DNA from 3 places in the Isoptericola sp. NPDC019482 genome. Region 1 is predicted to be linked to each of the others. Evidence: riboswitches for the same ligand, from Rfam matches in the RefSeq annotation. Region 1 holds a riboswitch; each other region holds the start of a gene.

Evidence for each region. Region 1 has a riboswitch for cyclic di-AMP ahead of ABZ493_RS18900 (C40 family peptidase). Riboswitches for the same ligand answer to the same signal wherever they lie in the genome.
Region 2: it holds a riboswitch for cyclic di-AMP, as region 1 does, so the genes downstream of both, ABZ493_RS13060 (C40 family peptidase) here and ABZ493_RS18900 (C40 family peptidase) in region 1, are expected to answer to the same signal.
Region 3: it holds a riboswitch for cyclic di-AMP, as region 1 does, so the genes downstream of both, ABZ493_RS16230 (M15 family metallopeptidase) here and ABZ493_RS18900 (C40 family peptidase) in region 1, are expected to answer to the same signal.

Annotation. Positions count from the first base shown of each region.
Region 1 is NZ_JBEYBQ010000039.1:9,007-13,848, reverse strand. Features, by position in the region: gene serC (phosphoserine transaminase) at 1-501, opposite strand, end outside; gene ABZ493_RS18910 (metal-dependent transcriptional regulator) at 648-1,367, shown strand; cyclic di-AMP (ydaO/yuaA leader) riboswitch at 1,481-1,675, shown strand; gene ABZ493_RS18905 (C40 family peptidase) at 1,679-2,461, shown strand; cyclic di-AMP (ydaO/yuaA leader) riboswitch at 2,653-2,839, shown strand; gene ABZ493_RS18900 (C40 family peptidase) at 2,840-3,649, shown strand; gene ABZ493_RS18895 (universal stress protein) at 3,824-4,789, shown strand.
Region 2 is NZ_JBEYBQ010000018.1:6,057-10,898, forward strand. Features, by position in the region: gene ABZ493_RS13040 (MFS transporter) at 1-700, shown strand, start outside; gene ABZ493_RS13045 (DUF6153 family protein) at 964-1,413, shown strand; gene ABZ493_RS13050 (DUF305 domain-containing protein) at 1,515-2,132, shown strand; gene ABZ493_RS13055 (F510_1955 family glycosylhydrolase) at 2,221-3,177, shown strand; cyclic di-AMP (ydaO/yuaA leader) riboswitch at 3,326-3,479, shown strand; gene ABZ493_RS13060 (C40 family peptidase) at 3,479-4,300, shown strand; gene ABZ493_RS13065 (M15 family metallopeptidase) at 4,412-4,842, shown strand, end outside.
Region 3 is NZ_JBEYBQ010000028.1:13,417-18,258, reverse strand. Features, by position in the region: gene ABZ493_RS16250 (metalloregulator ArsR/SmtB family transcription factor) at 1-265, opposite strand, end outside; gene ABZ493_RS16245 (cytochrome c biogenesis protein CcdA) at 307-1,035, opposite strand; gene ABZ493_RS16240 (thioredoxin domain-containing protein) at 1,032-1,691, opposite strand; gene ABZ493_RS16235 (hypothetical protein) at 1,830-2,294, opposite strand; gene ABZ493_RS16230 (M15 family metallopeptidase) at 2,347-3,102, opposite strand; cyclic di-AMP (ydaO/yuaA leader) riboswitch at 3,323-3,479, opposite strand; gene ABZ493_RS16225 (TetR/AcrR family transcriptional regulator) at 3,583-4,218, opposite strand; gene ABZ493_RS16220 (HXXEE domain-containing protein) at 4,294-4,797, shown strand.

The sequences.
Region 1 (4,842 bases):
GCCCGTCGAGGTCTCGTTGTGCGGCGTCGCGTACACGTCGACGCCGTCGACCGGCGTGAGGTACGCCACGGTTCCGGGGTCGGCCGTCACGACGTCCGGGTCGGCGAGGAACGGCGCGCGCGTCGTCGCCGCGGCGAACTTCCCGCCGAACTCCCCGAACACGGCGTGCTGCGCGCGGCGCTCGACGAGGCACGCGGCGGCGATCTCCCAGAACGCCGACGAGCCGCCGTTCCCGAGGGCCACCTCGTACCCGTCGGGCAGGGCGAACAGCTGGCCGAGGCCCGCGCGCACCCGCCGGACCAGGTCCTTCACGGCGGGCTGCCGGTGCGACGTCCCCAGCACCGGGGACGCCGGGTCCCCCGCCGCGGCCAGCGCGGCGACCTGGGCGGGCCGCACCTTGGAGGGTCCGGAGCCGAACCGGCCGTCGACCGGCAGGAGCGACGCGGGGATGACCACGGTCGGGTGGCTCGAACGGCTCGGGTGGCTCGACGCAGCGGGCATGGTGTCTCCGGTTCCGGGGCGGGGGCGCGGTCGTCGGTGGGGCAGGGCAGGATGTCTCGCCGGGAGCGCGCACGACGGCGCCGCGCGACCCCGCCTGCGCCCACGCGTGCGAATAGACTAGGCCGCGCCGAACGACGGGAGTGGACGTGACCGACCTGATCGACACCACCGAGATGTACCTCAAGACGATCTACGAGCTCGGTGAGGAGGGCATCCCGCCGCTCCGCGCCCGCATCGCGGAGCGCCTGGGGCACTCCGGGCCGACGGTGTCGCAGACGGTGGCGCGCATGGAGCGCGACGGCCTCGTCGTCGTGACGGGCGACCGGCACCTGGAGCTCACCGAGGCCGGGCAGGCCAAGGCGACCCGCGTGATGCGCAAGCACCGCCTCGCCGAGCGGCTCCTCACCGACGTCATCAAGCTCGACTGGGAGCACGTGCACACCGAGGCGTGCCGCTGGGAGCACGTGATGAGCGACCTCGTCGAGAAGCGGCTCGTCACCCTGCTCGACCACCCGCACGCCGACCCGTACGGCAACCCGATCCCGGGGCTGTCGGAGCTGGGGGAGCAGTACCAGGACGTGCCGTTCCTCGAGGGCGTCCAGTCCCTGCCGGGCGTGCTGGAGGCGCGCCGGGCGAAGGGCCTGGCCGACGGCGACGGCGTCGAGCTGGTGCTCCAGCGGATCGCCGAGCCGCTCCAGGTGGACATCGAGCTCCTGGCCCGGCTGGCCGAGTCCGGCCTCGTGCCGGGCGCGGAGATCACCGCGCGGACCGTCGGCGACGACGTCGCGGTGGAGGTCGAGGGGTCCGGAATCGTGCTCGACCTGCCCGAGGAGCTGGCCAGGCACCTGTTCGTCGCGGGCCGCTGACCTGCGGACCGGCACCTGCGCCGGGCCGGCACGCCACATCGTGACCGCAGCGTGACATCGCCCGGGGTTGTCCGGTACGGTCGGGGCGCTCGCCGGAGTTCATCCTGCGGGCGCTCGACCGGACGCCGAATCCTGCCACCGGCCGAGCTCCACGGACATCCGCACGGCAGGAGCGGGGGACCCACTTCGGGCGTCGGTGACGACGTCCTCGGGGTGAAGCCGGACGGACCCGGTCACGGGAACGGACGGCCGGGTGTTTCTCCCACCCGAACCCGACAGCTGACCTCGCAGGCGACAGGAGAGGTAGACACGTGAGCGCACGCACGAACCACGGCCGGCACCGCGCCGCCCGTCGTCCGATCGCCCTCGCCCCGTCCGGCACCGCCGGCCGCCGTGTGGCCGTGGCCGCCGCCGCCGGTGGCCTCCTGGTCTCGACCTTCGCCAGCGCGGGTGCCGCGCAGGCCGCCCCGGTCGACACCGACGCCGCCAAGAAGCTCAGCACCGTCGACCTCGGCGCGCTGACCGACCAGGCCCGCCAGGCCCTCGAGGCCGCCCCGGTCGTCACCGTCGACGCCAAGGCCAAGGTCGACGTCGAGACGGTCACCAAGAAGATCGCGGCCAAGGCCGAGATCACGCCGGCGCCCGAGCCGGAGCCCGCGGTCGAGGAGGTCGTCGCCGACACGGCCGACGACGCGACGCGCTCCACGGAGTCGGCGTCCCGCTCCGAGGAGCGCGAGGCCGTCGCGGCCCCCGCGTCCGCGAACGGCTCCTCGATCGTCTCCATCGCGATGCGCTACGTGGGCGTCCCGTACGTCTCCGGCGGCAGCAGCCCGTCCGGCTTCGACTGCTCCGGCCTCACCCAGTACGTGTACGCGCAGGTGGGCATCAGCCTGCCGCGCACCTCGTCCGCGCAGCGCAACGCCGGCACCGTCGTCTCGGCCTCCGAGGCACAGCCGGGCGACCTCATCTGGACCCCGGGCCACGTCGCGATCTACGCCGGCGGCGGGATGCAGATCGACGCCCCGAAGCCGGGCGACGTCGTGAAGTACCGGTCGATCTGGCAGTCGAACCCCACCTTCATCCGCGTCGGCTGAGTCCGTCCGACACGTCACACCAGGCCCCGCCGTGCGCTCCGCACGGCGGGGCCTGGTCGTTCGTGGGTAACCGGTTCGACCTGGGCGAACGCGCCGTCGCGGGCGTCGTCCACAGGCGCTGTGATCGAAACGTGACATCGCCTCGCGCGTCCGCTACGGTGTCAACCACTCGGCGGGTGATCCGCCGGGTCTCGACCGGAACGCCGAGCCCTGCAGCCGGTCGGGGACCTTGACCGCACGCAGGGGCGGGGGACCCAATTTCGGGCGCCGAACCATGGCGTCCTTGGGGTGAAGTCGCACGGACCTGGTCCGTGAGGCCGGGTGTTTCTCCCACCCGAACCCGACAGCTGACCTCGTAGGCGACAGGAGAGGGAACACGTGAACGCACGTACCACGCGCGCCCGGCACCGTGCCGCGCGCCGTCCGCTCGGCGGGCTGGTCCAGAGCGTCGGCTCGTCGGTGACCGGTCGTCGGGCCGTCGTCGCCGCCGCTGCCGGCGGCCTGCTCGTCTCGACCTTCGCCAGCGCCAGTGCCGCGCAGGCGGCCCCGGTCGACGCCGAGTCGGCGAAGAAGCTCAGCACCGTCGACCTGGGCGCCCTGAGCGACCAGGCCCGCGAGGCCCTCGAGGCGGCTCCGGTCGTCACGGTCGAGGCCAAGGCGAAGGTCGACATCGAGACCATCAGCAAGAAGGCGATCGCCAAGTCGGAGATCACCCCGGCCCCCGAGCCCGAGCCGGAGCCGGAGCCCGTCGTCGAGGAGGAGAGCACCGAGCGCTCCACCGAGACCGCTTCGCGCTCCGCCGAGCGCACCGAGGCGCCGGCGGCCGAGACGTCGTCCAACTCGTCGCTCGGTCAGCAGGCCGTCTCGATCGCGATGCGCTACATCGGCACGCCCTACGTCGTCGGCGGCGCCAGCCCGTCCGGCTTCGACTGCTCCGGCCTCACGTCCTACGTCTACGGCCAGCTCGGCATCGACCTGCCCCGTACCTCGTCGGACCAGCGTTACGCGGGCACGCAGATCCCGTTCTCGGAGCTGCAGCCGGGTGACCTCATCTGGAGCCCGGGCCACATCGGCATCTACGCGGGCGACGGGATGGTCGTCGAGGCCTCCCGCCCGATCGGTTGGGAGACCGGCTACCACAAGATGTGGCAGTCGTCGTCGGAGGCCGTCGCGCTGCGGGTCTTCTGATCCCGGCGGCCGCCCGGCCGTGATCCACCGTCGCCGACCCCCGTGCTCCCGAGCCCGGGGGTCGACGCGTCTGGCGCCTGCTTTGCTGCGCCTTGCGCCATCCTTTCGCTAGGCTTGAACCAGACGCCCTCGAGGACGAGGGCGGGCTCCTCGCCAGCGGACAGGAGGCGCGAGATGACACGGCCTGAGGTCGTCCTGGTAGGTGTCGACGGGTCTGCAGCCAGCCTGCACGCCCTCGACTGGGCCGCCGCGTACGCGCGGCGTGTGGGGTGGGGGCTGCACGTCGTGTGTTCCTACTCGTTGCCGTCGTTCACGGCCGCGTCCCTCGACGGCGGGTACGCCGCGCTGGACGACACCGCGATCCAGGAGGGCGCCAAGGCGGTCCTCGCCGAGGCGGAGGAACGCGTCGCCGCCAGCGGCGTCCCGGTGACGGGGACCGTCGCGACAGGTGACGCCGCCGGCGTGCTGGTGGAGATGTCGCGGGAGCATGCGCTCGCCGTCGTGGGTACCCGCGGCAAGGGCGGGTTCACCGAGCGGCTGCTCGGCACCGTCTCGTCCGCGCTGCCCGCGCACGCGCACTGCCCGACGGTGGTCGTGCCGTACCGCGGCGGCGAGGGCGGCACGGGCGACGCGGAACGGCGGGACGGCGACGCCGTGCACGAGGTGCGCCGCATCGTCGTGGGGGTCGACGGGTCGCCGTCGGCCGAGGTCGCGCTGAAGCACGCCGTCGCGCAGGCGAAGGCCTGGCACGCCGAGCTCGTCGCCGTCGCCGGCGTGCCGCTCGGCGGCGGGGCGGGGATCCTGGCGTGGCTGCCGTCGCAGATCGATCACGAGACCGTCCTGGCCGACGTCAAGGCCGGCCTGGACGTCACCGTCGACCGCGCCCAGGCCGCGAACCCGGGCGTGACGATCAAGCGGCACGTGCTCGACGGCACCGGGGCCGAGCTGCTCACCGAGTTCTCCACCGGGGCGGACCTCATCGTCGTCGGCTCCCGCGGCCGCGGCGGCTTCCGTGGCCTGCTGCTCGGGTCCACCAGCCAGGCGGTGCTCCACCACTCCGCCTGCCCGGTGCTGGTCGTGACCCGCAAGTGCGACGAGGAGCTCGACCAGGACGGCACGGACTCCGCCTCCGCCGCCTGACGCTGTGAGCGCGAGTTCGGGGACTATTCGTGACCGAATAGTCCCCGAAATCG
Region 2 (4,842 bases), on a different contig from region 1:
CCTGACGGCGTTCGTCCTCACCCAGGCCCGCAGCAGGAACCCACTGCTGCCGCTCAGCCTGTTCCACGACCGCAACCGCACCGGCGCGTACGTGACCATGCTGCTGCTCGCGATCGGTCCGATGGGCACCTTCTACGTCCTCACGCTGCACCTGCAGCAGGTCCAGCACTACAGCCCGCTGCAGACCGGGCTGGCCTGGCTCCCCTTCGCGCTCGGCATCGTCGTCGGCGCCGGGATCGCGCCGAAGCTGCTGCTGCGCATCGCGCCGCGGTACGTCGCCGCGACCGGTGCCCTGCTCGGCGCCGCGGCCGCGCTCTGGTTCTCGACGATCACCGTCGACTCCGGCTACTGGCTGCACCTCGCCCCGGCGATGTTCGTCCTCGCACTCGGCTTCGGCCTCGGCGTCCTGACCCTGACCCAGGCCGCGGTCTACCGCGTCGACCCTGACAAGGCCGGCATCGCCTCCGCCCTGCTCAACTCCGCCCAGCAGATCGGCGTCGCGATCGGTCTCGCGCTCCTCGCCGGCATCGCAGCGACCGTCACCGCACGCCCAGCCAACGCCGCGCTGGCTACCGACCAGGCACTCGTGGCCGGATACAGCACCGCCCTCACGGTCGCCTCCGGTGTGCTCCTCGCCGCCGCCGTCCTCGCCCTCGCCCTTCTCCGAGGTCAGCAGGCAACCGCAGCGGAGCAACAGTAGGGGCGCCTCTCCCGGGAGGCTTCAAGACCGTCAGAACCCGATTCCGAGGCACCACAGACTCGGTCAGTTTCACTTGAAGCCTCGAACAGCTCCGCGCCTGGTCGTTCCGGCTACGTCGACACCGGGTCTCGGCCCCCACCGCGCAATACCGTCGACGCATCACCCCAGGGCCACGATCGCGGTCTACGGCTCTGATACCAAAGTCCCGGGCAACGTCGGAGTGTCGGATGGGCTGTTCGAGATTCGCTAGCCTGGACCTCGTCATGCACGCGCTTCGCACCCTCCAGTCGCTGCTCGCCGATCCTCGGCGGCGCTTGGGTGCTGCGCTCATGATCGTCATGCTCGTCCTCGGCGTGGTGACGATGCACGCGATGAGCGGCTCGTCGACCGCCCACGGCGCGCCGGTAGCGACGAAGCACGTCGACGCCGGTGCGAACGCCGACCCGGCGGACCCCGGGCACGGGCAAGAGGTGAGCGCGATCGATCACTCAGGCGACGCGTCACAGCCGTGCGACCACAGCTGTGGCGGACACGAGTTGATGACCGCGATGTGTCTGATGGTGCTCGTCGTGCTGCTGACGCTGACGGTTCCGGTGCGCAGGCTGTTTTTCGTGGTCGGTTGGACGCGTGCTGGCCCTCGCACCGCATCGCCTTCGCGCGTGGTCTTCTCCAGCGCCCCGTCGCTGCATGCCCTGGGCATTTCTCGGACGTAGGTCCCCTGAGCCGATGTGTCGAGCCTCGACACGTCGGAACTCGCCGATGTCGGACCACCCATGGTCCGGCAGTGGATCTACCCAAGAAAGGCCCTACCTTGATGAAGCGCACCCTTGCGCCTGCTCTCGTGGTCGCCGCCGTGGCCGTGCTCGGCGCGTGCTCGAACACGCAGCAGCCCGCGCACGACATGTCCACCATGTCGAGCCCGACAGCGGAGCAGTCGCCCGCCGAGTCGGCGCCGTTCAACGATGCGGACGTCGAGTTCGCGCAGATGATGATCCCGCACCACCAGCAGGCGGTAGAGATGTCGGACCTGATCGCCGACAAGTCGGGGATCGACCCGCGAATCTTGGACCTCGCCGCCCAGATCAAGGACGCCCAGGCCCCGGAGATCGAGCAGCTCACCGAGTGGCTCGAGCAGTGGGGCGCACCGGTCCCCGAGTCCGGCTCGATGGACTCCATGGGTTCGATGGACCACGGGTCCACGAACGGGATGATGAGCGCCGACGACATGGAAGCCCTTGAGAACGCCAGCGGCTCCGAGGCTGGCCGGCTCTTCCTGTCGCAGATGATCTCCCACCACCAGGGCGCCGTCGCGATGGCACAGACCGAGGTGGACGCGGGCGAGAACTCGGACGCGGTCGCCATGGCAGAGCGCATCGTCGAGACCCAGCAGGCAGAGATCTCCACGATGGACGAGCTCCTGTCCGAGAAGTAACCAGAAGGAGGTGGTGCGCCGGCCGTCATCGACGCCGGCGCACCATCTCGGTTCGCTCCTCCCATCCTCGAGCGCGCTAGGACGTGTGATGATCTCCCCTGCCCGCATACCCGCCCGCATCCCAGCGACCGTCGTGTTGCTGCTCACCCTGACCGCTTGCTCCACGCCGCCGGGCGACTCGTCCCCGGCCCAGTCGGGCGGTGCGGCGACGGCTTCCGGCACCTCGTTGAGCCGGGCCGACTTCTCCCACCTACATGCCCTCGTCTTCGACGAGCAGGACCGTTCCCTGTACGCGGCCACCCACACAGGGGTCTGGGCATTGCCGGACCCGACCACTCCGCCCGCGAGGGACGAGGCCGCCCCGCAACGCATCGGCTCCGGCATGCAGGACACGATGGGCATGACGCTCGCCCCTGACGGCGACCTCCTGGCATCCGGCCATCCCGGCCCCGGCGAGGCACCCGACCTCGCCACGCCGAACCTCGGGCTCATCCGCAGCACCGACGGCGCCCAGACCTGGGAGTCGGTGTCCCTGGGTGGCGAGGTCGACTTCCATGCCCTCACCGCAACCAGTGACTCAGGGGCGGAACGCATCGCCGGCCTGGATTCGGCCAGCTCCACCATGTTCCTGAGCAACGACGCCGGCCAGACCTGGGATCGCGGCGCGACGATCCCGGCCCACGACCTGGCGTTCCTCGCCGACGATCCGGACCAGATTCTCGCGACGACACCCGATGGTGTGCAGATCAGCCAGGACGGGGCCCGGTCCTTCTCCAAGCTCGCGGATGCTCCGCTACTGGTCTTCGTGGACACCCAAGCGAGCGGGGACATCGTCGGGATCGACACCAACGGCCTCGTTTGGACGGCTACACCGTCCGCCACCGGCTGGCGGTCGCACGGCACCGCCGCAGGCGGAGCGATCGAGGCCATGACGACCGCCCCAAGCCCCGATGCCACAACGAATCTGGTAGTCGCCACCGAGAAGCGCATCATGTCCAGCCCGGATCTTGGTGCCACATGGGTGTCGCTGGTGGAGATCTCATGAGGCCGCGGACGAGCGCGCCGACGCCGGCCCCCGACGCTTGCCTCCGGCACTGTTATCAATCCGTGACATTGGGGGCGACGCGGGGTATGTTCTCCCCACCTCGCAGCCCTGCGAGGCGCCCGAGCGGACGCCGAGCCCTGTCACCGCTTTGGGCAACACGCACACGTCATGACAGGGACGGGGGACCCACTCACGGGCGCTGCGGCGTCCTCGGGGTGAAGCCGGACGGGATCTTCCCGCCGGCCGGGTCAGTCTCCGACCCGAACCCGACAGCTAACCTCGCAGGCGTCAGGAGATGACCATGGCTTCACCGATTCCTCGCGGGCGCCATCGCGCCGCTCGCGCCCCGATCACCCCACTGACCACGCTGACGCGGGCTGCCGGAACGAGCGTGAGCACCGTCGCACGCCGCGGGGCGCTGGCCCTGGCCGGCTCGGGAGTGCTCGTCTCGACACTCGGCGCTCCCGCTGGAGCCGAGACTGCCACCGACCACGGCAAGGCGCTGAGCGCGGCCGGGCTCGATGCCATCACTGCCCAGGCCCGCCAGGCACTGACGGCGGCGCCTGCCGTCGCGGTGCCTGCTGACGCCGTCCTGACCGTGGAGAAGACAGCGGTGGGCACGATCACGCCCGCACCCGAACCGGAACCCGAGCCCGCGCCGGAGCCGGAGGTTGCTCCGGGCCCGGAAGCCGACGCTGACGGCCAGCCCGCTGAGCGCGCCGCCGCGGCCCCCGGACCGGCCGAGGCAGGGCCCACGCAGGAAGCGGCCCCCGACATCCCGGACGCGGCCAACGGTTCAGCGATCGTGGAGATCGCGATGCAGTACCTCGGGGTCCCCTACCAGTGGGGCGGGTCGACCCCATCCGGCTTCGACTGCTCCGGGTTCACGTCGTACGTGTACGCCGAGGCGGGCATCTCCATCCCGCGGACCTCCTCGGGCCAGCGCGACGCTGGCACGGTCGTCTCGCGCGAGGAAGCACAGCCGGGTGACCTGATCTGGAGCCCCGGCCACATCGCCATCTACGCCGGCGGTGACATGCAGGTCGAGGCTCCGGTCCCCGGAAAGACGGTCCGGTACCGGTCGATCTGGCAGGACAACCCGACCTTCTTGCGGATGAGTTGACGATCGCTCGACCCTGCACGAGCTCGCGCCGCGCAGGGTCGAGCGCACGTGGGGCAGACCGACGTCTGCCCGCATGAGCCACGCGACCACTCTGCCGCAAAAAGGACTCAGATGAAGCACGCCCACACCCAGAACCCGTCTGCCGATTCCTCCGGCAGGCCATCCAGCCGCAGCGAACGCCACTCCAAGGGACGACACGCCAGCCTCCTGCCGTCCGCCACACGCGCAGCCCGCCGGCGAACCCTGCGCCCGGCCCGCCGCCTGCCCCTCGGCCCCGGCATCGGACTCGCGATCGCCGTGACGGCCACGACCTCGTTCACCGTGGCCACCGCCGACAACGACAGCAGCCGCCGGGCCTCCGCCATCGAACGCACGACGACACAAGAGACCACCTCCGACCCGGCGGCCCGCACTGAAGTCCCCGCCGCGCCGCCGATCGTGGTCGACCGGTCGGCGAAGATCTCGCGCGCCGAGGAACGCGTCGATCGCGTGAAGATCACTCCGGCACCCGCTCCGGAGCCGAAGGCGGAACCCGAGCCCGC
Region 3 (4,842 bases), on a different contig from region 1:
GCTGGGCCAGCGAGAACCACGACGCACGACCCTCCGCGCGTACCGACACCAGCCCACACTCCCGCAGGCACGCCAGGTGCTTGCTCACGGTCGACTGCGCGAGGTCGAGGTGCTCGACCAGGTCGCGCACCCGGTGCTCACCGAACGCGAGGTGCTGCAGCAGTGCGAGCCTGGTGGCGTCGGACAGCGCGTGGAAGAGGTCGGCGAACGCCCCGGTGGCAACCCGGTCGATATCAGCGCGCGCAGGCGACTCTATGATCGTCATATGGCGATGCTATCGTCTTATGGCGATGTGGTCTAGGTGTCTCAGATGGGGGTGACGAAGCCTCGCACCCATCCCTGCATGGTCATCATCAGCAGTGACCATGCCCCGGAGACCATGGCGAGCCCGATGAGCACGAGCACGGCGCCGCCGGCGATGTTGATGGTGCGCAGGTGCCGGCGCAGGAATCTCGTCGAACGTTGTGCCCACCCGAACCCCCAAGCGATCATCAGGAAGGGGACGCCGAGGCCGATGCAGTAGGCCAGGGCGAGGAGCGCGCCGCGCGGGGCGGAGGCGGTGTCGATGCTCAGGGCCGAGATCGCGATCAGCGTGGGCCCCAGGCACGGCGCCCAGCCCAGCCCGAAGACCATTCCGAGCATCGGCGCCCCCAGGACCCCGACTCGCGGCGTCCAAGCTGTACGGACGACGCGCTGCAGCGGGCCGAACTGGCCGACGAAGACCAGGCCCATCACGATCACGAGCACCCCCAGCACCCGGATCAGGATGTCCTGGTAGCGCACCAGCCAGGCCCCGAGCGCTCCGAAGAGGGCGCCGTACGCGATGAACACCACGCTGAAGCCGGCCACGAAGAGCGCGGCCCCGGCCAGGAGGCGACGCCGGGACGCCTCCTGACCCATCCCGCCGACGTAGCCGAGGTAGCCGGGCACGAGGGGCAGGATGCACGGCGAAGCGAACGACACCAGGCCGGCCAGCAGGGCGAGAGGAATGGCGATCGCCAACCCGCCGGAGAACACGACCTCGGGGATGGTCATCCCTGCAGGGCCTCCTGGACCAGCTGGTAGAGCTCGTTCGGATCGGATGCCTCCAGCCGCTGCCCGTCGAGGAAGAACGTCGGGGTGCCCTGCACGCCGAGCGCGCGGCCGTCGTCGAAGTCGCGCTGCACGCGTGCGGCCACCGCGGGGTCGGCGAGGTCGGCGTCGTACTGCTCGAGGTTCAGCCCCAGATCCTGGGCGAAGCCGCGGAAGACGGACGCCTGGGAGTCGCGCTTCTCGCCCCATTCGGACTGGGTCTCGTACATGCGCTGGTACATGCCCTCGAGCTGCTCTTGGCGTGCCGCGGCCTCGACCGCCAGGGCGGCGTTCTGGGCGTTGGCGTGCGACGGGATCGGGAAGTAGCGGATGGCGAGTGTCAGCTCGTCGGGGAAGTCGGCGCGCAGTTGCTCGACGGCGGGGTAGAACGCGCGGCACGCCTCGCACTCGAAGTCGAGGAACTCCACGAGGACGGCTTGCTCGTCGCTGGCCTGGTTGATGACGTGGGTCTCGTCGTTCAGCACGGCTGGCGCGTCGTTGCCGGACGCGATGGGCGCTGCGCCGGAAGAGCGGTCGGACACAACCAGCCAGATGACGATGCCAGCTAGCGCGAGGACGGCGGCAAGAAGGACGGTCTGCAGCACACGGCGAGAGGTCATGGGGATTCCTCGTCGTTCGAAGGGAAGCGGGGGCGCGCGGAGACCGTGCTCGAGGCAGACCGCACCCACGCCCCACCCGGGGGCGGGTGTACGCGGTCCCGTGCGAGGCGCGAGGAATCGCACGGCAGTCCGGCTCCGCTACGTCCTGCTCACACCCCAGTCGATCGGGTCCTGCGCCCGCTGCGGGAACCCGACGACGGGAACGACAGGACGCTCCGTGTCACGCCGAGATGCGGCCAACCAGCGCGTCGGGCGCCGATGGGCGGCAAGCAGCATCGTCGCGACGAGGAGGGCACACAGGCACAGCAGAACAAGACCCTCGTCCTGATGGCCACCGCTCGACGCGCCTCCGGCGGCTGTACTCAGTGCGGCCAGATCGGCTCGGTCGGCCAGGTCGAACGGGTGAGCGGCGGGCCCCTGCGCGGCCTCGCCGGTGGTGGCCACCGACAGGCTCGCGGTGGCACCGTTGCCGGACGCCGCAGCGCCCGGCAGGTCGGAGTCGATCACGGTGAGGCCGAGCGCGCACGCAAGCGTGAGCAGCACGATGGCGAGCACGTACCGCAGCGCGGTCGTGCTGGCAGCGTCTCGGGTCACGGCGAGCATGGCAAGACGGATCCTAAAGCCCGAACCTGTGCCTGCTTTGCCTCCCGCTCGGTCAGGACTGCTCGGCGACGGCGTCCGTGAACTCCCAGTGCCACGGCTCGTACTTCGACCCGCCAGGACGCGCCCAGTCCGGGTTGTCCCAACCGGAGTCCTGCGCCTGCTCGGCAAGCCAGTCCCACCGCTCGCCGGCGTACGTCTCGGCGCACAGGTCCACCGCAAGGCCCCAACCGTGGTTGGAGTACCCCGGCTGGGCGGCGAGGTACCCCTTGGCAGCCTTGGTCGCGACCTGCTGGTCGTAGGACCGGTACCCGTCCGCCAGGCACATCGACTCGCCGAAACGGGCCGTGTACGCCTCGTTCAGCGCGGCGAGGCTCCTCGCGGCATCGGCGCGGATCTCCTGGGCTCCCTCCCACGGGGCGCACAGCTGGTCGGACGGGACCTGGCCGTTGGCGAACCCGGTACCCACCTCGACGTCGCACCCCGCAAGCGGGCCGGCCGCGGCGCCGTCCGCCTCCTCGCCGGCCGACGCGTCGGCGCCGGTGGCGCCCGTGTCGCTGGGCGGCTCCGGCTTCGGCTCCGGAGGCGCCGGGACGATCTTGGCGCGCGACGGACGCTCGTCGGTGCGCGAGATCTTCGCCGAACGATCGACGACCACCGGAGGCGCGGCCTGGACCCGCTGCGTCGCCTCGGCCGGCGCTTGTGCGCGCGCCTCGGGTCGCTGGTCCAGCGTCTCGGCATGTGCGAGCTGACTCTCGCTCGCGGTGATCGCGAACGCACCCGTCGTGGCGACCAGGGCGACGATGCCCACGCCGTGACCCAGCAGGCGAGCCGCAGCGCGGGGCCCGGCGGAGCGGCCGGGGCGATCCTGGGCGTGGCGACCACGGGTCGCCCGGGAGCGATCGGGGTGGGTCGTGCTGCGCGGGGCGGAGTCGGGCCGGCCGTGCTTCACGCGGCACCACCGGCCACGAGCAGACCACGCCAGGCAGGCGAACACGGACAGGAGCGCTCAGGGCGCAGGAAAGCGTGCATGGGGATCTCCTGGCGCCTGCGAGGTTAGCTGTCGGATTCGGGTCGGAGACTGACCCGGCCAGCGAGCGCGCTCGCGTGGCTTCACCCCGAGGACGCCGCGATGCGACGCCCGAAAGTGGGTCCCCCGTCCCTGCCAGGTGTCAGTTCAGCACCAGCGGTGGCAGGGCTCGGCGCCCGCCGGCGTGTCCCCACGGTCGTGGGGTGGCGGCGAATCTACCCGACGCTCAGCCGAAAGTCACGAACGGATAACGGTGCGCACTCACGAGGTGCGCTTGGCCACGAGGTAGGCCGTAAGCATCTCCAAGAGCTCCGCACTGAGCGTCGCGCTATCGAAAGGCTGGCCATGGCCGGCGAATCGGTGCGTGACGGACTCGACCGTCGTTACGGCGAGCAGTGCCGCTTGGCCGGGGTCGTGAATGTGACCGCCCGGGACCTCCAGGAGCAGCTCCGCGACGGTCCGGACCGTCGCGGCATGGCTGGCGGTGTACGCGGCAACGAGCTCAGGAGACCGGGAGGCCTCATCCAGGATCACGCGCTGGAGCGCGGGATCGTGCGCATGGATGGTAACCACGGCGTCCACCAACGGCTCGAGCCATGCACGGTCCGACGCGGGTGGCCGGCCAGCAGAGGACAACGCGGCGCGTACCGCGGCATCGGCCTCCTCGAGGTGTCGGAGAGCGAGCGCGTGCAGGACCGCGTCCTTGTTCGGGAAGTACTGGTACAGGGAGCCGACCGAGACCTCGGCCCGCTGCGCGATCCGGTCCGTGGTTGTCGCGGCGTAACCCAGCTCGCCGAAAACGCGAGCCGCCGCCGCGAGGATGTGCCCCACGGTGCGCCGCGAGCGAGCCTGTTTCGGCGCCTTGCGGGGGCTGTGGCCGGACGGGGCAGGCGTCATCGGGTCTCCGTGGATGCGAGTACCAAACCTGAGTAATTCCTCATATTCTAGAGGGCCGCGACGAAGGAGCCCGTCATGACCACTCCCGCACCGGAGACGTCCCCCGTCGACCAGCGTCTGGCGCGCGCCTCGTGGGGCCCGCTGCCGTACTTCCTGCCCTTCGTGGTCTACGTGATCCACACCCTCGAGGAGCTCCCGGGGTTCGCGAGTTGGGCGACCGCGCACTTCGGCCCCGAGTCCACAGAGACCTTTGCCGCCTACCACATCCCGCTGATGCTGCTCGTCTTGCTGGCCTCGTGGCAGGCCTCGCGAGCGACGAGGGCCAACGGCTGGGTCGTTGCTGCCACGGCATTCCAGTGGCAGTTCGGCGTCAACGCGCTGTTCCACCTGACCACCTGGATCACCCTCGGCGTCTACTCGCCCGGGGTGGTCACGGGCGCAGTCGTGTCGATCCCTGCGACTGTCGCCTACCTCGTCTGGATCCGACGCCAGAACCGCATCACCATCCGACAGATATGGCTCGCGGCTGCGATCGGTACCGCAATCGCCGCTGCCGCGATCGGGTTCCTCTTCCTATGAGCGCGTTGGCCCTTCGTCGCAACGCGATCTAGGTGGAATACCTCC